4 regions of the Aliiglaciecola sp. SL4 genome follow, and region 3 is predicted to be linked to each of the others. Evidence: predicted binding sites of a transcription regulator. Region 3 holds the regulator's gene; each other region holds the start of a gene.
The links. The regulator sigma-54, encoded in region 3, starts transcription at its own class of promoters, with help from an activator protein. The targets are predictions, from matches to a motif close to GTTGGCACGNNNNTNGNNT.
Positions count from the first base shown of each region.

Region 1: the regulator sigma-54 is predicted to act here: its motif matches at 2,608-2,626, upstream of AB6T38_RS18705 (glucan biosynthesis protein).
Region 2: the regulator sigma-54 is predicted to act here: its motif matches at 3,349-3,367, upstream of flgB (flagellar basal body rod protein FlgB).
Region 4: the regulator sigma-54 is predicted to act here: its motif matches at 2,271-2,289, upstream of AB6T38_RS12395 (S8 family peptidase).

Region 1 covers NZ_JBGOSE010000021.1:14,612-19,923, forward strand. Annotated here, with positions in the region: gene mdoH (glucans biosynthesis glucosyltransferase MdoH) at 1-788, opposite strand, end outside; gene AB6T38_RS18705 (glucan biosynthesis protein) at 808-2,493, opposite strand; gene AB6T38_RS18710 (hypothetical protein) at 2,993-3,499, shown strand; gene AB6T38_RS18715 (S8 family serine peptidase) at 3,681-5,312, shown strand, end outside.
Region 2 covers NZ_JBGOSE010000003.1:133,965-139,276, forward strand. Annotated here, with positions in the region: gene AB6T38_RS05985 (flagellar basal body rod protein FlgF) at 1-174, opposite strand, end outside; gene flgE (flagellar hook protein FlgE) at 355-1,737, opposite strand; gene AB6T38_RS05995 (flagellar hook assembly protein FlgD) at 1,777-2,463, opposite strand; gene flgC (flagellar basal body rod protein FlgC) at 2,490-2,912, opposite strand; gene flgB (flagellar basal body rod protein FlgB) at 2,909-3,313, opposite strand; gene AB6T38_RS06010 (protein-glutamate O-methyltransferase CheR) at 3,418-4,254, opposite strand; gene AB6T38_RS06015 (chemotaxis protein CheV) at 4,283-5,209, opposite strand.
Region 3 covers NZ_JBGOSE010000013.1:26,464-31,775, reverse strand. Annotated here, with positions in the region: gene AB6T38_RS16035 (HPr family phosphocarrier protein) at 1-247, opposite strand, end outside; gene rapZ (RNase adapter RapZ) at 244-1,089, opposite strand; gene AB6T38_RS16025 (PTS sugar transporter subunit IIA) at 1,086-1,532, opposite strand; gene hpf (ribosome hibernation promoting factor) at 1,551-1,838, opposite strand; gene AB6T38_RS16015 (RNA polymerase factor sigma-54) at 1,866-3,344, opposite strand; gene lptB (LPS export ABC transporter ATP-binding protein) at 3,406-4,131, opposite strand; gene lptA (lipopolysaccharide transport periplasmic protein LptA) at 4,131-4,703, opposite strand; gene lptC (LPS export ABC transporter periplasmic protein LptC) at 4,690-5,250, opposite strand; gene kdsC (3-deoxy-manno-octulosonate-8-phosphatase KdsC) at 5,247-5,312, opposite strand, start outside.
Region 4 covers NZ_JBGOSE010000007.1:186,906-192,217, forward strand. Annotated here, with positions in the region: gene AB6T38_RS12380 (universal stress protein) at 1-684, shown strand, start outside; gene AB6T38_RS12385 (aldehyde dehydrogenase family protein) at 849-1,217, opposite strand; gene AB6T38_RS12390 (hypothetical protein) at 1,350-1,910, opposite strand; gene AB6T38_RS12395 (S8 family peptidase) at 2,368-4,506, shown strand; gene AB6T38_RS12400 (two-component regulator propeller domain-containing protein) at 4,682-5,312, shown strand, end outside.

The sequences.
Region 1 (5,312 bases), on a different contig from region 3:
AAGGTTGGACAATATAAACTAGAGGCGAATTGTAAAAATCGACCAAATAGGGTGTTCTGTCTGATTGGAATCGGGACTGTTTGAATAAGACCTGCTTTGGGGTTGCTTTGCAGTGTTTTAACTAAAGTTAGCATGCTATCCGCGGTCATTAAGCTGTCAGCATCTAACACGATCATCGATTGGTAATTGGTTCCCCAACGTTCACAAAAATCTTTAACATTGCCGACTTTTCGGTCCGTGTTCTTCTCTCTACGACGATAAAACATGTGTGCAGCAGTATCGCTACCCATTCTTGCAATAAGCTTGTTCCAAGCAACTAGTTCAGCTTCTATAAGTGGTTTTTGTTGCGTATCACTTAACATATAGAAATCGAAATTGCTCAAGTGTCCCGATTTTTCGATTTCTTTAATGCAGGCTTCGAACCCTGACATGATGCGGTTAGTATCTTCGTTATATACTGGCATTATGATGGCTTGCCGCTGACGAGTATCTAGTTGACCAGTCTGAGCTTTATTTATGGCTTTTTGCAGGGTGACAGGGTCACGTCGCAACATAAGCAAAGTAAATCCGATGATAGCGCTCCAGAACGCCGCAGAGATCCATAAAAAAGTGAGGGTAAATAGAAAGAGAAGAACAATTTCTATAGACGTAAATCCATCTACGGAAAATATATCTGTCATTGCCCAACTGCCGGTAATTGCCGTAATGAGAACAAAAAAGCCGTAGGCATATTTACGAGCCGTCTTTGCTGATGCTTTTATAAAGTGTTCATTCGTTACAGTAGACATTTGAACTCCCTCTTGTTGATTATTCGATTTCATTTTTGTTCCAAACGTAATTCCAGACTTCACTAATTGTTTTGCCTCTTAGGCTTAATGAAAGTCTCATATCAACCGCTCTATCTTGATCAGCATTGAGAGTGTAAGAAACTCTCCAACTCTTTTTGTCGGGCAATTGACGAACAACTAACTCATTAAACTGACCACCATTGACTTGCAAATTGGCTTCGATTGGAACGTTTTGGTTTAAATTGGTTAATTGATTGGCGGAGAAATCTACGATAATTTTTCTTACGGTTTTCTCAGCTGGATTATCTTCTCCAGGTAATGCTGCCCAGCTATTTTTTGCGCGTATAACAGTCGCTAGATTATTCTGTTTTAAGTCTCCAGAAACCGTGCTTAAGGTGTAATTAAACTCTCTAGTTTGACCTTTTTTGAAAGGTTCATCAGGAACCCAATAACTAACGATATTATCGTTAGTTTCAGAGTTGGTTGGGATTTCCACTAGTTCTAATCGCCCCTTACCCCAATCGTTGTTAGGTTTTACCCAAATACCGGGGCGATTATGGTAGTTGGCTTCTATATCTGAATAATGAGCAAACTCTAGATCGCGTTGCAATAAACCAAACCCTTGAGGTTGAGTGTCTTGCATCGAGGTCACTTGCAATGTTTTAGGGTTATTCAGTTGACGCCAAATTTGCTCCCCTTGAGAGTTGATCATTAACAACCCGTCTGAATCGTGCACTTCAGGTCTAAAATCATCGAAATATTTGGTTGTGGTCTCGCTTGATAGCAACATGCTTGTAAGTGGAGCAATACCCAGCTTTTCAACGTCTGTTCTAGCGTAGATTTGACTGTTCACTTTTACTTCAGTGGTAAGTCCTGCAGCAAGTTCGAAACGGTATGCACCTGTCACAGACTCGCTTTCCAATAATGCGTAAATAATCAGGTTTTCAGCGTCTTCTTCAGGCTCAATTACCCAAAATCGAGTAAATTCTGGAAACTCCTCCCCGGAAGCGTGGGCTGTATTAATAGCGAGACCTCTAGCTGAAATCCCGTAAACTTGACCCGGTCCAACTATCCGAAAGTAGGACGCACCAAGAAATACTGCAAGTTCATCTTTATAGTTAGGTGTATTTAACGGGTAGTGAACACGAAATCCGGCAAAACCCGCGTCAGGTGGAGCAATACCTTGTAACGGTAACGCTTCATTTTCATATATAAATTTATCACCCTTAAAGGTAACTGTGTTGCTTCCTGCATTGCTATCAACTAGGCGTACCATCACCGGATTTTTGTAAAGAAAGCCTGGATGAAAGAGTTGTAGTTCGAAATTCGACTTGTCTTTCCAAATTGCCTTTTGAGGATTAAATCGAATATTGCGATATTCGCTGTAGGTCATCTCCGCTAACTCTTTGGGTAATGTGGTCGATGGCTTTTTATATTCTTCGGCTGCCAGCTTTTTTGCCTGCCCCTTCAACATTTCAAAGGTGATCTTATCCACATTTGGTTTTTGCATGTTGCTTTTGGGGGGCTCGGCGTTATTGGTTTTGTCAGTGCTTTCTGAATTTACATTTTGTTGAGCGGTTGCCAGTTGCGAAGGCAATAACAAAGAACTCGACAACATTACCCCTACCCAAAACACTAAAGGGAGCTTTTTGGATATCCGTTGACCAAAATCCTGCATGGTGCTACGAGTTGCCAGTTTTTGCATTTTTAAACCTACCTATAGTTAATTCTTACCGTATTTAATTTTTATTATGAAGCGGCCTAGGTACTTAATGATTGACCTTACGGCTTGGGGGAATAAAGCCTTCTGTAGGTACCTAAGCAGAAAACAAGCCAAGTGGATAACAAGCTCCGCTAAAAATTAACTGCCACTAAAGGTTAACTCTTATATTGTTGATATTTATAGAAAAATAAAATTTATTTATGGGGCGTCAAATCCCAGTTGAAATTTTAGTAACTCGAATAAGGCAATTTATAATCTTAGTTATATGATAACTGTCTGTTTTTAAATACATCAGTTGCTCTTCCTCGCTGCATTCCTTAAAAACATCAAGAAATCGTACTCTTTAGCAGGTGTATCTAATTTGAAACAGAAGGGGGCTGAAGGGCATAAAATCAACAAAAATGCCCTTTCTAGGGGTAAATCCCCATAGTGTTCAGTTCATTTGCAAGGTAATTTTAACAAAACGATTCGGAGAAACTGTATGTACCGGCTAGCAAATTTGATATTCATCTGTGTAATTTTTTCAACTTCAGTTAATGCTGCATTAATTACCTATGAATTTGATACTTTGCGGTTTGAGAACGAGCAAACCGTTACAGGAGAGTTTATTTACGACACGGATAGAGACGCCCTAAGCAACCTCTCTATTTTGTTGTGGGGACCAGAACTAGAAGTGGAATTCAGCTTGGCAGATTTAACTAGCCCAGATGCATTTTCAATAAGTTTTGACAACTTTATTTTTGGCGATGATGACAGTGAAGGATTTCAGTTATTTAAAGATGATATTTTTCTAGCCACAGGACTCTACGGCTTAGGTGCTGAAGATACCTGCTACGAAGATGCAAGTTTCATTCAGTTTTGTGATGCCGGTCTTTTTAGTTTCGAGCAAAGCGCAACAAACGCAAATGCCATCAATGAGCCTGCACCATTCTTACTTATTTTTATAGGCATGCTTGTTGGTCTTTCAATACGCTATCGTCGACGTTAACAGTTCCTTTATACTTTAGCCCTTTTAAGGGCTCTTTTTTTGCCTGTGGGTAAGCCACTTTCTTAGTTGTTGTTTAGTAAAATGATTGAAAGTTTTTGCTTAGCTAGGGGGAACTCCCCATTTTCGCTCGAAATTCATTCGTTAATACTTAAGGGGTATTCATTACTAAGAGCGAAAAATCATGAAACTTATAAAAAATATAAAAAGACTTTCTTTAGCAGTAGCAATTGCGCTGCCCGCATCTTATATCAGTGCAAAAACCTTTGACCCAGACTTGGCTCTAAACATTGCTCAAAGTGATGCGTTGGAGTTACACCAAGTTATTGTAACCTTTAATTCAACAGGCGGTCCTAGCGTAGATCAATTGTCTGCATTGGAAGCATTGGGGGTAACTACCGGAGTTAGCTTACAGCGATTACCTATCGCTGGTGTGTTAGCGACCAAACAGCAAATTGACGCTATTTATGCCCGTGATGATGTAGTTTCGGTTTGGAACAATGATCAACTAACCTTAGAAAATTATGAATCTACACAAATTACAGGGGTTCAGGATCTTAGGGCAGACCAAAGTCTACGCAACAACGGGATTCCGTATTCCGGACGTGGTATTGGTGTTGTTATTAATGATTCTGGTGTGGACGGCCTACACAGTGACTTAATGTTTCCATCCCATGTAAAACAAAATGTTTTAGCACAAACAAACCTGCATAGTTTTAGCGACCTATTACCTATTACTTACCAAGAAGATACGCCTAATACCGATATCGGAGGAGGTCATGGTACTCACGTAGCTGGCACTGTTGGTGGTAATGGCGCAATGAGTTCTGGCAAACATGCAGGTGTAGCACCTGGCGCCGATATCATTGGTTATGGTTCTGGAGCTGCGCTCTTTATTTTGGATACCTTAGGTGGGTTTGATTATGCGTTGACCCATCAATATACCTACAATATCCGAGTGATTTCTAACTCGTTTGGTAATACTGGTGATGTTGGTACTGACTTTGCCCCAGATGATCCGACTAATATTGCCACCAAAGCCCTGGCTGATAACGGTATTATCACGGTATTTTCTGCAGGTAACTCTGGCTCTGGTGAGTCAACAATTACCGGTAACTTTAAAAAAGCACCTTGGGTCATTACAGTTGCCGCTGGGGACAAAGAAGGCAATTTAGCCGATTTTAGTTCTCGAGGGGTAAAAGGTGGCGAACCCAAAGAAGTGACAGTTGACGGTGAAGTATTCACTTGGGAAGACAGACCTACGATCACTGCTCCAGGTGTCGATGTTATCTCTGCCCGTGCATCAACTTCTAGCTTAGGTGGATTAAGTGCCCAAGATGATGCGGAAATGATAGAACCGCAAAACCTAGCTTACTATACTGTATCTAGCGGTACTTCAATGGCTGCACCCCATGTATCAGGAATTGTTTCATTGATACTGGAAGCCGATCCCACCCTTACTTGGCGTGAAGTTAAATCCATTGTGCAATTAACGGCTACACCTATGTCTGGATATGAGCCATGGGAAGCCGGAGCGGGTTATATTAATGCCCATGCTGCAGTTAAAGCGGTAATCGACGGAGCAGAGGCCTTTGGTGACACGGTAAAACTAAACCGTGACTTTAACGCTGAAGCGCTAGTGGAGGAAGGTCGTGAACTTTCTCGTACTGTTTCATATGTACCCGTGGGTGAGCCACCTGCAGAAACCTTTGAAGTTTTTGTAGAAGATACTTTGGTATTAGCCTCTGCCACAATCGAAACTGGGATAGCTTTTGTATTAGAAGATCCACTGGGTAATCGTTACGGTTCTGGAATT
Region 2 (5,312 bases), on a different contig from region 3:
CATTGAAAATATCCGAGTCGGCAAACCTTCGCCGTATGCCGGCATCGCTCTCGCATTTTCCAACATGGCTTTAAAACCGTTGGTCTGCGCATTCGCTAAATTGTTGGCGCGCACGGCCGTGCCCAATAGGTCTTGGCTAGCTCCGCTGGCTGAAATATAGAGTAATTTATCCATGACAACTTATTGACTCTGGTTAACGTAACCTAAAGGATTGCAATAAAGATGCCATCGGAACGAAAAATAGGAATTAAACGAGATTGATTTCTAAGATGTAAATAGTTAGTGAATATCTAGTTGAAAATAAACAAAAAAATACCGCTCTTATTGGAGCGGTATTGTATAACTCAAACCAACTTATCGGATATTCAAGATAGTTTGGTTAAGTTGGTTATTTACCTCAAGGGCCCGTGAGTTAGCTTGGAAGTTACGTTGAGCAATAATCATATCAATCAACTCCGTGGTTAAATTCACGTTAGCTTGTTCAAGTGCTGAAGAATTCACATCTCCAAAGGTACCTGTAGTGGCTTCACCAGCAAGGGCTTCTCCAGATAAAATACTCTCTTTCCATTGGGTACTACTTTGTTGCGTTAATCCTTGTTCGTTAGCAAAACGAGCTAAGGCAACACGAACAACAGGTTCTGAGGTACCATTTGAGAAAGTAGCACGAACCAATCCATCTGGACCGATATCAATTCCGGTAAGTCGACCAACTGCAAGTCCATCTTGTTCTAATGAAGTTACTTCAAAAGAAGACGCAAACTGAGTCGGTTCATCTGCCGTTGCGCTACCAACTTCAAGTGCGAAGTTGGTTGTAATCGTCTGAGTTGCATCAGAACCGTTTATCAACGGCGGGTTACCTAACTGAACAGTCGTCACATCGCCGGTGGCAACAGGGGTACCATCACCATTTTGAATACCAATAAAATCACCGCCGCTACTAAACTGCATTCTAAACCCAGAAACCGCATCAGCTCCTAAGGAAACTGAACCTGCAATGTTATTAGGATCTGTACCAGCTACGTTTTCAGTGTCACCTGCGGTATCAATAGCAGTATCATCAACATAATTAACTACTACCCATTCATTGGTTGCTGCAGAGTCTTTCATAAAATAATACGTCATCACATGACTATCACCAAGAGAATCATAAACGGTAATAGATGTAGCTGCGTTATAGGTAAGTGGATCATCAGGATCAAAAAGTGTTATATCTTTAGCATCATCACCTGCTGGTAAATTAAAGCGAGGTGAAACTTCGGTGGTTTGTTGTGGTGAGCCTGAAGAGTCTGGAATTCTCACTGGAATAGTTGTACTCAACGCCACAGATGAAGAGGTACCGTCAGCGTTGACCGGGAAACCCATTAAGTTATCACCGTTGGAATTAACCACAAAGTTATCTTGATCAAGCTTGAATTGCCCTGCTCGAGTAAATGAAAAATCACGAGAGGTTATTTCAGGAGTAGTGGCAAAAAAACCATTTCCAGTAATCGCCAGGTCCAGTGCAGTATTGGTAAACTGAAGACTACCTTGAGAAAATTGCTGAGCAACATCTTGGGTTAAGACACCGTCGCCCACTTTTGTATTACCGGCTGCCAATAGCGACGAAGCATAAACGTCACCGAATTCGGCACGAGATTCTTTAAAACCGACAGTATTTACGTTTGCAATGTTATTTGCAGTGACATCTAGATCTTTCTGAGCAGCTGAAACACCGCTTAATGCTATGTTAAAAGACATCGTTTATTCTCTCCTAAACTAAAGGGCTAACATTTTTAATTAACCACCGATTTGAATGACATCACTCAAATTGACACTTGTTTCGCCATCCAAATTTAAAATGACACCTTGATTGTTACTTGCAAAGCTGACGCTATCCACATGTCTGTTGACTGCGGTGGGTAAAGTTATTGATTCCCCGTTTTGCGTACCTTGTGCATAAACTGCATAATTGCCAGCTGGCAAATCATTGCCGTTTGCATCTTTACCATCCCATGTAAACTCAATATTTCCAGCTGACTGCGTACCCGCATCTATAGTTTTAATCAACTCACCGGATGCAGACTCAATGGTAATTTGTAAATCTTGAGTAGTTTGATCGGTAATCACCACGCCCGTCACCCCGGTACTGGTATCACTCAAGTGCCCTACATTCCCTTGCAATAAAACATCTTGGCCTATAAGGCTTGATGCTTGCAGCGCTTGGTTTGAGGACATGCTAGAAGCAAACTCAGTAAATTTTGTATTCAATGAATCTATTCCTTCAGAAATACTGAAGCTAGTCATTTGCGACACCATCTGATCATTGTCCACAGGTTTAGTGGGATCTTGATTCGCCAACTGCTCGGTTAGTAGAGAGAAAAAGTCTTCCTGACTTAACCTTTCATTACTGCCATCATCAATTGGCACGGTTTCTTCTTGTACATACAGGTTAGCGTCTAATCCTGTTGTTTTTGATATTTCCACGTTAATTTCCTCACTAAATCAGTGATTTATTGACCCTGACCAAGTTGCAACACACGTCTAAATATACGTTTTGTAGTGTCTGCCAACTGAACATTGGTTTCATACGATTTTGATGCTGACATCATGTCTGCCATTTCCTCAACCACATTCACATTTGGCTTATAAATATAGCCATTGCTGTCTGCCATTGGATGGCCTGGGCTGTATTCAATCTGTAGTGGTTTTTGACTTTCAACTATGCCAAGTACTTGCACGCCTGAGCCTTGTGACTGTGCTTCTGTCGCTCGTTGCATCTCAGCTGCGAAAACTGGATGGCGAGCCTTGTAAGTAGCGTCATAACTACTGCTAACGCTATTTGCGTTGGCAATATTACTGGCAGTTGTATTTAACCGTACACTTTCTGCACTCATGCCAGTGCTAGCAATGTCCATAACCCTAAATAAACTCATCCGCCTTGCCCTCCAGCTAATGCTTTCTTCATACCTTTAATCTTGCCATTCAAAAATTGTATACTTGCTTGATATCGCATCCCGTTTTCCAAAAAAGCATTACGTTCAGCTTGTACTTCTACGGTATTACCGTCGCCGGTATCGGGCTGCAATGGAACTCGAAACTCAATACTTGCTTGAGATTGCATCGCCCCTTCAAAATGCTTTTCGTGAGTACGAGTCATATTTTGCTGACGATCTTGATTGGCCGATTGCATGGCCTTTTGAAAATCAACGCCACGCGCTTTGTAACCAGGAGTATTAGCGTTTGCTAAGTTACCTGAAATTACTTCCATGGAATCGGTTCTAACCTGCATTGCTCGGCTATGAAACCCGGTTAATTTATCAAGACTAATTGCCATACTGTTCTCAACTTAAAACTCGCTTGAGAAAAATTTTGCAAGGGCTATGCCAAGACAATTACCTAGAATCGTAAGTGACGGGAAAGAAAACGCAAGATGTTGTATTAAATGCTTTTTTTAATATAGAAGATACCTGGATTATTACGTTCCAAGCTAAACAATTGGTTTAAACCTGCTATGGATTCTGATGCTCCAAGAAATAAAGCTCCATCGTTTTGCAGGCAAGCGGCAATTTGTTGCAGTATTTTCCGCTTATTGTCTAACGAAAAATAAATCAGCACATTTCGACAGAAAACCACGTCAAAACGTCCCAAGGCAGAATAGCTGTTTAACAGGTTCTGAGGTCGGAAGTTCACCATAGAAACAATCTCTTTATTCAATTGCATATGGTTTTTGTCTGCTGCCTTAAAAAACCGATTTTTACGCTCTTCAGCTAACCCTCTACTAATTGAAATACTATCAAACTTACCTGTTTTAGCTCTTTCGAGCATTTGGGTTGATATGTCTGTAGCAACTATCTCCACTCCAAAAGGAAACGCCCTTGGGTGTTTCCTTTTGTATTCATGAATGCACATCGCTATGGAATAGGGCTCTTGCCCAGAAGAACAGGCTGCGCTCCAAATTCTTACTTTGCGGTTAGCATTAGCAAACTGGCTTAGCAATGTTTGGTTTAGAATTTCAAAGGGGTACTTGTCACGAAACCATAAGGTTTCGTTAGTAGTCATTGCATCAACCACCTTTTCACGCATTTTGCTGGAATGGCTTTTATAGATGATATTAAGGAGTTCAGAAATACTCGTTAGGTTTTCCTGACGAACTAATGGACCAAGACGACTATAAACCAGATAGTCTTTTTGCTCATTTAATACAATACCGCACTGACGCTCTAAAAAATGAGCAAACTCTGAAAGCTCATAAGGCGTTAATTGATCTAATTTCAAATATTAACTTCCGTCGTATAGTAACGCTTTATTTGTTAAACCACTTTTTTACAGCAGAAGCTAATTCATCGGGGTGGAATTTAGCGATAAAATCATCTGCCCCCACCTTTTGTACCATTGCTTGATTAAAAACACCGCTTAAGGATGTATGCAAAACGACTTTAAGTTTACTCAGTTCCGGAGTGTGTTTAATCTCTGCTGTTAGGGTATAGCCATCCATTTCAGGCATTTCTATATCAGACACTAATACCCCTACTTTATCGGTAACATCGCCGGTTTCAGCTGCAATTTCTTTTAGTCGATTAAGGGCTTCAAGTCCGTTTTTAGCCACTTCAATATTCAAACCCAATGCCGTAAGCGCTTTTTTAACTTGACTCCTCGCTACCGCTGAATCATCTGCAACAAAAATGATTTTATCATTTGCAGGAGAATCCGACATATTTAAACCGGCAGCTAAACCTTCACTCACTTCAGTTTTTAAAGGTGATATTTCATTAAGAATTTTTTCGACGTCAAGAATTTCAATAAGCTCATCATCAACTTCGGTTACAGCCGTCAAATAGCTGGCTTTTCCGGTGCCTTGGGGAGGAGGCATAATAGCGTCCCAATTGGTATTAATAATACGTTCAACGGAACCCACTAAAAAACCCTGCACAGAACGATTGTATTCGGCAATAATAATAAAGGCACTATTGATATTTTCTATTTTTTTACCACCGGTTGCCATGCTTAGATCAATCACGGATATTGTTTGACCTCGAACATGAGCCACACCTCTAATAAGTGGGTTTTGTCTGGGTATTGACGTTAATTGCGGGCATTGCAGTACCTCACGAACTTTGAACACATTAATGCCAAATCGTTGTCTACGGTTTAACCTGAATAATAATAACTCAAGCCGGTTTTGACCAACTATTTGCGTGCGTTGATTAACTGAGTCAAGAATTCCCGACATATACCACCCCAATAAAGTTTAAAATAGGCACAATTGTTGCGTTATCCCTATCAGAAAAAGCAAGTTTGACTAATAGTAGCGCCAAAACAGTTTTTTGTGACTG
Region 3 (5,312 bases):
TAAGCTTTTCGATAGCTGCAAGTGCTTGCTCAGCGTCGGTTCCCTCGCTTATTACGTTGACTTCTTTCCCTTGAGAGCTTTCTAACATCATTAAACCCAATACACTATTAGCCGATGCCGTTTTTTCCCCTTGAACTAAAGTAACTATAGCATCAAATTGATTGGCAACTTTAACTAATTCCGTCGCTGCTCGTGCATGTAAGCCAAGTTTATTAACTATAACTATTTGCTTTTCAAAGCGATTCATCTGTTTAATTCTCGGTGTCTAATTTGCACATCTGGGTGAGAGGCTGAGAATGTTTTTGCTAATGACTCAGCAACATAAACTGAACGATGTTGTCCACCGGTACAGCCAATTGCAACTGTGACGTAACTTCGGTTATTTCTTTCTAGGTGGGGAAGCCAAGTTGATATGAGGTTTTGGATTTGCCAAATAAATTTAGTCACTATGGGTTGTGAACCTAAAAATATTTCAACTGGTGAGTCTAATCCACTTAGGTGTTTTAAGTCCGGTTCCCAATGAGGGTTAGGTAAAAATCGCGCATCAAAAACATAGTCGGCATCTTTAGGTATGCCATATTTAAATCCAAAAGATTCAAATACTAAAACCAGTCTTGAGCTTTTCTTTCCTAGAATGCGTTCACGAACTAACTCAGCTAATTGATGAACCGAAAGCTTGTCAGTATCTAAATATAAGTCAGCACGTTCTGCTATAGGAGCTAAAAGTTGACCTTCAGCTTGAATGGCATCGGAAAGCGATTTGTTTTGACGTGATAACGGGTGTAAGCGACGGGTTTCGCTGAAACGCTTAATTAGTATGTCATCACTGGCATCTAAATAAACAATAGTCATATCCCAGTTTGCAGGCAGGTAATCGAGGATTTCCACCAATTCACCAGATACTTTGGGAAGGTTTCTTACGTCAATACTTACCGCAACTTGGTCATACTCATCCATAACTGTATGAGTAAGGGTAGGCAGAAGGTTAACAGGGATATTATCAACACAATAATAGCCTAAATCTTCTAAAGAGCGCAGTGCAATTGATTTTCCTGAACCGGAGCGACCACTTATAATAATCAGCTTCATGAAACAATTGCCTCGTATAACTGTCCGTTATCTTCAGCACAGCGAATGCGTTTAAGAACCTCTTTGTCACTTAACTTTGTTGCTATAGTGGCCAAGGTTTGTAGGTGTCCGGCGGCTTTATCTTCTGGTACTAAAATAGCGAAAAATATATCTACAGGACAATTATCGACTGCGTCAAAATTGATGGAAGGATCACTGGTAATTAATATTGCGACTACGTCTTTTAACCCAGCTAATCTGCCGTGGGGCAGCGCAATACCATTGCCGATTCCTGTACTACCCATTTTTTCGCGACTGACTAAACTATTCAAAATCGTAGTTTGGTCAATACCGTCAATCTTTTCTGCCGCTAATAGGCTGATAGTTTCAAGGATTCGTTTTTTGCTTGTCCCCTGGACTGCACAACTTGTGCAGTCAGAGGAAAGGATGTCTTTAATTTCCATTAAATAATCTAATATATGTTAATGACGTTTAATCTTTTCCTTGTGCTTGATCACCTGTCGATCAAGCTTATCTATTAATCCGTCAATGGCTGCGTACATATCGTTATGTTCTGAGGTTGCAAAAACTTCGCCTCCGCTAAGATGAACTGTCGCTTCAGCTTTTTGATTAAGCTTTTCGACATTGAGAATGACATGGACATTGTTGATGTGATCAAAATGCCTTTCTAACTTCGTAAATTTAGTGTCTACATAATCTCGCAATGAATCTGTAATTTCTACATGATGGCCAGTAAGGTTAATTTGCATATTAGCGTATTCCTTCTGTTAACGAGCCTACAGCAGGCTCTTGCGTTGGTTAGACGGTGGGATCGATAAAGACTCCCGGTATTTTGCTATTGTTCTACGGGCAACCTGTATACCTTGGTCAGCCAGTAGATCAGCAATCTTACTATCGCTAAGTGGCTTAGTTGGAAGCTCTGCAGCGACAAGTTTTTTAATTAGTGCGCGAATTGCCGTTGAAGAGCACTCTCCGCCAGAGTCTGTGGCAACATGGCTGGAGAAAAAGTACTTCAGTTCGTAAATTCCTCTTGGTGTATGCATATATTTTTGTGTAGTGACACGGGAAATAGTTGATTCATGCATATCCACCATTTCTGCGACATCATTTAACACCATTGGTTTCATCATTTCCGGACCATGTTCGAAAAATCCGACTTGTTGCTGAACAATACAGTTGGCTACTTTGAGCAATGTGTCGTTTCGGCTTTCGAGGCTTTTAATAAACCACTTGGCTTCTTGCATATGTGAACGTATGAACTGACTGTCGCTGGTGTTTTTAGCATTGCGGCTCATCGCTGCATACTGCTGATTAACATTTAGTTTAGGCAAACTGTCGGGGTTTAACTCTACTTGCCAACGGCCATTTTTTTTCATTACAGAAACATCAGGAATCACGTATTCGGATTCACCAATTATCAGCGCGCTGCCAGGACGAGGATTTAATGTTTGCAACAAACGCATTGCTTCGCGTAAATCGTCTTCTTTTAAACGAGTTTTGCGCATTAACGTTCGGTAATCTTTGCTACCTAAAAGGTCTGCATATTCACTAATTAATAATTTAGCTTCATTTAGCCAAGGTGTACCTGGGGCAAATTGATTCATTTGTACCATTAAACACTCTTGAGGATTTCGAGAACCAGAACCTATAGGATCGAACATTTGAATGCGTTTTAGAACACATTCAACTTCATCAAGTTCAACCTCTTCGTGGTCGAGACTAGCGAGTACTTCTTCAGTGCTAATGGTTAAATATCCAGATTCATCGATTGAGTCGATAATGGCAATGGCTATAGCGGTATCTACTTCGGAAAAGGGGGTTAAGCGCATTTGCCATAACAAATGATCTTGTATATTTTCGCTGGTTTCACCTTGGAAAATTTGATCATCATCACCACCGCTGCCACCACTAATTGATGCGGGTGCTGAAGATGCACTGATATATTCATCCCAAGTGCTATCTATGGGTAATTCGTCCGGAATATCTGCTTTTTCTAATGCCTCGTTTGTATCCATTGAGTCAGAACTTGCGGATACGGTTTCTTCCGAAAATTTATCATTACTATCTGCTAATGCGGAATCTCCTGTGGGGATGTCCGAACCATCCTCTACTTCTAAAAGCGGGTTGGATTCTAAAGCTTCTTGTATTTCCTGTTGTAAATCCAGCGTTGACAACTGCAATAGACGGATAGCCTGTTGCAATTGAGGCGTCATTGTTAGTTGCTGGCTGAATTTTAATTGTAACGAGGGTTTCATTTAGTTTTTATATTCTTACTTGTTTAGCCACAAAGCTTTGGTTAAAAACAACATACCTGTACTATAGCTTGAATTGCTCGCCAAGGTATACATCTCTGACTTGTTGATTATTTAAAACTTCTTCTGCAGTTCCAGAAGCGATCAATTCACCATGACTTACAATATACGCTTTTTCACACACGTCTAGGGTTTCACGTACATTATGGTCAGTTATTAATACTCCAATACCTCTATCGCGCAGGTGTTGAATTATTTTTTTTATATCATTTACAGAAATTGGATCCACACCTGCAAAAGGTTCATCTAATAAAATAAATTCGGGTGCGGCGGCCAGGGCCCGTGCTATTTCGACTCTTCTGCGTTCTCCTCCAGATAAACTCATGCCTAGGCTATTACGGATATGATTTATATTAAACTCGTCAAGCAATGCATCTGCTTGTTCTTCTCGTTGGTCTGAGCTCAATTCTTTTCGGGTTTGTAAAATTGCCATGATATTTTGATAAACAGTTAGTTTACGAAATATAGACGATTCTTGAGGAAGATACCCAATTCCTTTTCTAGCTCGAATGTGCATAGGCTGTAAAGTTAGTGCTGTTTGGTCAATATAAATATCGCCCTTATCTAAAGGAACAAGCCCTACAATCATATAAAAAGTCGTTGTTTTGCCTGCACCATTGGGGCCTAACAATCCAACAATCTGCCCTGTAGACACTTCTAAACTAACATCTCGTACTACTTGTCGAGATTTGTATGATTTAGCTAGGTTAATCGCTTTTAACGTTGCCATTAAGGTTGCTCATCCTGCAGCTTGTCAGTGCCTTGCTGTTCTAAATCATTCGATTTTTCTTCTGCATCTTCTTCCTGACGTTTACGGATACTCTCAGGTTGAAAAATAGCGGTCACTCCGCCCTCTGCATTACTGTTGCTTTCAGCTATTAATTGTTCCAATTCCATATTGAATTGGATGGATTCACCTTTAACAAGGCTGCTATCCTGATTCAATTCAGCTGAGCCATTTAATGTTAAAGTTCGATTGGATACTTCGTATTTTATTTCATTAGCCGCAGCGCTGATCTTACTTCCGTCATCAAGGGTTTGGCTATACTTTGCCGGTTTACCTCGGGCAATAAATACTTCTTTACCTTCACCTAAGCCGGCTATGACTTCAACCTCATCGGCTAAAATTTCAAGGGAGCCTTGGGTAATTTTAACGTCTTTTCTAAAAATTGAAGTTTTGGTTTTGCCATCAAAGAAGTTTGACTTAGAGTCAACTTTGATAGGTAAATTAAAGTCGTTTTCACCGGCGCTAACAGCAGCGCTAAACACTAAGCTGATGATTAAAGCGCTAACGAGGCGCATATTGAGTTTGCACATGATTTTTAAGTTCATATTCCTGCGTAGTTAAATTTGCTACAAAGCCATTACTTTTAACAATAAAATCTTTTCCGTTAATCTCAACCGGTTCATCTGACATCATTGTTTTGTCTACCAAATTAATTTCTAAAAATTGTGTTTTAATTGTTTGCACAAATCCCGAATCATCTAAGCTTCTAATCTCTACGTCAGTTTCTAATTGAATGCGATTGTCCTCATAAAGTGTGCCCTCTTCAGCTTCAACATGCCAAGGATTTTGTTCATCGGATACATAGATGGTGTATTTGGGGTGGCTAAACAAGGTGAAACCTAGAATTTGATAATGTTCCATTTTAAGGGCGAAAACCTCGTGGTTCACTTCGCCATTTTCATTATAAAGAGTACTGCGCATATTCCTCGCTTGATAATTGGGCTGCCAAGAATCTTCACTAGGTGCATTGGTTTGTTCCGTATCTGAACTTATCCACCCTGGCACATATATCATTAAGATTAGCACAAACAAAATGCCAATGCTTAGGGTGATTCGATTCATACGCTGCTACCGTAAATACGATTTAATTTATTATTAGCGAACAATATGAGGTCGCATACTTC
Region 4 (5,312 bases), on a different contig from region 3:
GCGCGCTCGGCTTTGCTAGAAGAAATGACTAGGCTTGATGAACAACGTGCCAAAGTGGCATTGCAACTTGGACGAGAGTTACTTGATGACGCAGTACAACATGCGCAAGATTCAGGGGTTGCTGACATTGAATCGATGCAAAGGCATGGTGAGGTGGTAGACTCGGTAGGCGATTTAGAGGAGCAAACTAGACTCATCGTTATCGGTCGAAATGGTAAAGGCCATGATAATAGTTTTAACGCTTTGGGTTCTAATATTGAAACCCTTTTGCGCAAAGCGGCACACCCAGTGTTGCTCATTCCAGATAATTTCAAGCAACCCTCTTCCTTTATGATTGCCTATGATGGCAGAGAAACTGCCGACAAAGCGCTGCAGCGAGTGATTGATGGTGGTTTATTGCATGGCCTACATTGTCATTTAGTGTCGGTTAAAAATAACGAAAAAAACCTACATGATAAATTCGAGTCGGCCCAGCAAAGATTGCAAGAAAAAGGATTTCAAGTTACCGCTTCATACATTGAAGGGGATATTTTTGAATCACTTATGGCTTACAAAAAGTCTAATGATATTGAGCTGATTGTGATGGGGGCGTTTGCCCATTCCAAGCTTAGGCAATTTTTTGTGGGCAGTAACACCCTGAAAATGCTTGAACGCAGTGATATACCTTTGATCGTGTTGCGTTAATGCCGATGCAATGGTTCACATCCTCGAGCATGTTTCTGGTTCCCAACACCCTAAAAACTAAAAAGCCCTTTGGAACCAGGGCTTTTTAGTTGGTTAATGAAGTCTCTTCAATTTAAGCGTAATCAAGTTGCTCAAAAAGAGGTTCAGCTCAATGATTAGGTGTTTTACAACCTACCTGAACAATAGCCATCTAATTCGCAGCGAGAACTTTCTCTGCCATTACCCGACTGTTTCATACCACCAAAAGGAGCAGCGGCATTTGATATCGCTCCTTCATTAATTCCGACCATGCCAAACTCTAGGGCTCTAGCAACACGGAATATACGACCTACATCGCGACTATAAAAATAGGCCGCTAAGCCGTATTCAGTAGTATTGGTTAATTCTATTACTTGTCTTTCATCTTCAAATTGAATGATGGGTGATACAGGACAAAAGATTTCATTGCTCGCGATAGGCATATCATTGCTAACATTGGTTAGTACTGTCGGTAGGTAATAATTCGGTCCTTGTGAGGTAACAGTTTCACCCATTTTTTATACAGCACCTTGATCAATGGATTGTTGCACTAAATCATCTACGTCAACGGCGGCTTTAGGATTGTTCATAGACTCCTTGCTGTACCAAAAAACGATTTGTGTAGATACTGGTGATTACATAGCTGCTTAATTTACAGCGTTATGGCTTTTATCGAAGATATTCATCCTCACAGTACAATTTTCGTTGTGTAAGTAACTGTCGATATCCGCGTCAAAACAATCAGTCAGATCTTCGTCATCATTTACCCCATCCACTTTTGCAAAATGTGCTGTACCGTCATCTTCCATAATTAACAAATCGGTTAAATAGTAGTCGGATAAAACAGCTATTGCCTTTGGCCGTTGTTCACTTTGCAAAAAAGCGCTGGTCTCGTAAACCAGAAAATAAGGGTGTCCTTCTTCTGTAAAACCCATCACAGAATACTTTCCGTGTTGTGAAAACCCCCAAAACCAACTGACAGCAACATCTCCTTTTATCACTTCTAAAAGCACAGGAAAGTGGCCCTTATCGCGTTTATACAAAACAAGATCATTAACAGGAAAGTGTTCAGAGTGGGTCGACATTACACAAATTTCTGTCTTTTTCTGAGGGTGGTTTTGACACGTCAACGTCAAAGGGTCTGAGCCTGCGACCCCATCATTACAAGTAAGCAGGGCGATAATGAAAAAGCTGCAACGTTTTAGCATAGGTGTCGTTAGTCCAACTCTCTAAGTAATGGGGTTAGTTAAGTAAATGATTTTATCCAATAATAATCAATAGATAACAAATAATAACTGACACAAATCTAGGCTTTTTGTTTAACGGTTTTGCTAGGGACTTAATAACTTAACACTAGCCTCAAGCCGCCCAAGCCCAGCTTAACTAGTTAATATTGGAACTCATCTTTGTTGGTTAAACCTGAACGATAAATTCTAGTAAAATGATGTTGAAAAAAATGAATGAAAATATTGAATTATAACTTCGTTTTTTACACTCGGTATTTTCCTTTTGGTTGCATTCATTTTTTTCATACTAGACTAAAGACTAATGAATTTGGCGTTCTAGGTATTGGCACGAGGATTGCTTTGAAGGGATTAGGTGAGGGAGCCTGCATCCGATGTACTACAACATTTGATGCAAGGACATAAAAAAGAGATAAATAACATGAAACTGAACAAAAGAAGTACTTTCGCAGTTTTAGTCAGCGGTTTGTTAAGCTGCTCAGCAATGAATGCGAGTGCGGCCAGTAGTAGCCTTTTAGGGTTAGATCTTAATAGCGTGACTGATTTAACTAACGTTTCAAATCTGACAACATCTTTGGAATTGCCGGAATTACCTGTCGTTGACAGTATCTTATCGATGGATAATGAGATTTTAATTCAAGGTGGAGATATTGCTGCAATTAACGACTTAGTTAACTTAGTGGGTGGGGTAGTTACACACGAGTTGCCTTTAGTCGGTGGAATCGGCGTGCGCGTTTCAGATCTGCAGTTGGAATTACTCAAAAGCTTTCCCGCTTTGATAACGATTACTGAAAACCAACCACTGTTCACTGCAGGTGCTCTTGATAATTGTCAGGTTTACGGAAGTCATGTTGTTGACTTAGAAAAAAGAAAGGTTACTTGGAATCTTTACAACGCCCGTGACATGAAAACCAATGTAGATGAAATGAAATTTACCTGGCCGTCGAGATTAGGCAATGTAACGTCGGTTAAATTTAATGGTTCCACTGTCTTTTGGAGTTTGTTTGGCTCACAAAAAGGTGAATTGACACTGGATTCTTCTTGGTTGAGTCGTTATGCAAAAATGAATGCCTATGATGATGCTAAAGTTGAATTAACTTTTTCTCGAAGTGGCGCTGAAAACTATCAGCAAAATGACTTCTCGATGAATGTTTCCTTTACTCAAAATTGTAGTCGAGAGTTGGTTAAAGGTTATGATACCCAAGCCAATGAAGGGGATAGTAATAGTTATTACGTCAACACTGTAGGTGCGGATGAGCTGCATGATAATGGTATTACCGGTAAAGATATCACCGTAGCCGTTATTGATAGTGGAGCTTGGGCAGGTCATAAAGCGTTAAAAAATGACACTAACAATAATCCTCGAATTACAGCGGCATTTGACGCAATTGAAAACCAAGAAATGCAAGCACGAGACATGACTGACGAAAATAGTCATGGTACTCACATCTCAGGCATCATTGCTAACAGTGACCGTGCAGTAGTTGATGGTCAAATGCGTAGCTATTACCAAGGTGTAGCTCCTGATGCTAATTTAGTGGTAATTAAAGCCTTTTACGAAGATGGTCATAGTACTTATTTGGATGCACTTCGTGCGATTCAATATGTTTCCGACCACCATGAAGAATTAAATATTCGTGTTGTAAACTTGTCGTTTGGTGCGCCACCTCGCTCGAATTACTGGGCAGACCCAATTAACCAAGCCATCATGAAATTATGGGAAAAAGACATCGTTGTTGTCACCTCAGCTGGTAATACTGGACCTGCAGCGATGACTATTGGTGTGCCAGCGAATGTTCCTTATGTAATTAGTGTTGGTGCGATAACAGATAATTACACGCAAGATAACCCTAACGATGATGAGTTGCTTTCATTCTCTTCACAAGGTCCAACTCATGAAGCTTTTGTTAAGCCTGATTTAGTTGCTCCAGGCGGTCATATATTCAGCTTAGCGAATGAAGACATGTATATGCCTAACAAGTTTCCACAATATATGGTTGGAAATGATCGATTTATCATGTCTGGTACTTCGCAAGCGTCAGGTGTGGTAAGTGGAATTGTCGCGTTAATGTTACAAAATGATCCCAGCTTGAGCGCTAATGATGTGAAGTGTCGTTTGATGAGCAGCACAACAATGGCTCAACTATCGAATGGCAAACTTGCTTACAGTCCTTTCCAACAAGGATCGGGTAGTGTTAATGCCGTTAAAGCAGTTGAATCAAGCGCTACAGGTTGTGCCAACAATGGTATGGATATCGCTGCAGACTTGAGTGGTGAGCAACATTACATGGGGGCAGCTCGAAAAGACGATAACGGCAACTACTACATCGAAGGGTTCGAGTTTGAGCTTTGGGAAGAAGCGTTTATCTGGGAAGAGGCCTTCATTTGGGAAGAAGCGTTTATCTGGGAAGAGGCCTTCATTTGGGAAGAAGCGTTTATCTGGGAAGAAGCGTTTATCTGGGAAGAGGCCTTCATCTGGGAGGAAGCGTTTATCTGGGAAGAAGCCTTCATTTGGGAAGAAGCCTATGTAAATCAAGAAAACTTCTTAATGCAAGAATAAGTCTTTCAACTCAATTTACTCAGCCCCTCAAAATTTAACTTTGCAGGGGGTGAGTCGTTTTTTAACCGCTGAAATTGGGCTAAATAGTGACTTTTAGCAGCTATTTTTACCATTTTATTGGCATAGTTATTTCATTAGGTTAATCTAGGTTAAAAACGATGAGCCGTGAAGAAGTATGTTCAGCAAAGGAATATTGTATTCTCTATTTTTCCTCCTAATAAGCAGCAACGCTAATGCTGACGACTCTCCTAATTTCTACTTTTCATCTGCAGATTTAACAACACAGTTAACGCAAAAAACAGTGCGCCAGATATACCATGATAGTACTGGTTATTTATGGATTGTTACCCAAGAGGGAATTAATCGATACGATGGTTATCAAATGCTGCACTTCGTGCACGAGCCCCGCAATGATGACTCCCTAAGCAATAGCAATGTTTTTGCGGTACTTGAAGATCACCAGCAACGATTATGGATAGCTACTGATGGTGGCGGTCTTAATTTATTTAACGCGGCCACGCAAACGTTTACGGCATGGAAAGAAGCCGATAATTCAGATACGGCACCCTCCTCCAATCGAATCCTGAGCTTATTCTTAGACTCTCAAAACTATATTTGGATTGGTTATCGTAACGGTAATTTCAGTCGATTTAATCCCGATGACAAAACCTTCGAGCACTTTAATATGCGCGAATTGGTTCCTGAATTGAAAAAAGATGCGGGTATTGTATCTATTGTCGAAGATGAAAACTTTCTATGGCTAGCGTCCAATGCAAATGGTTTATTTAAATTCGATAAAGAAAACC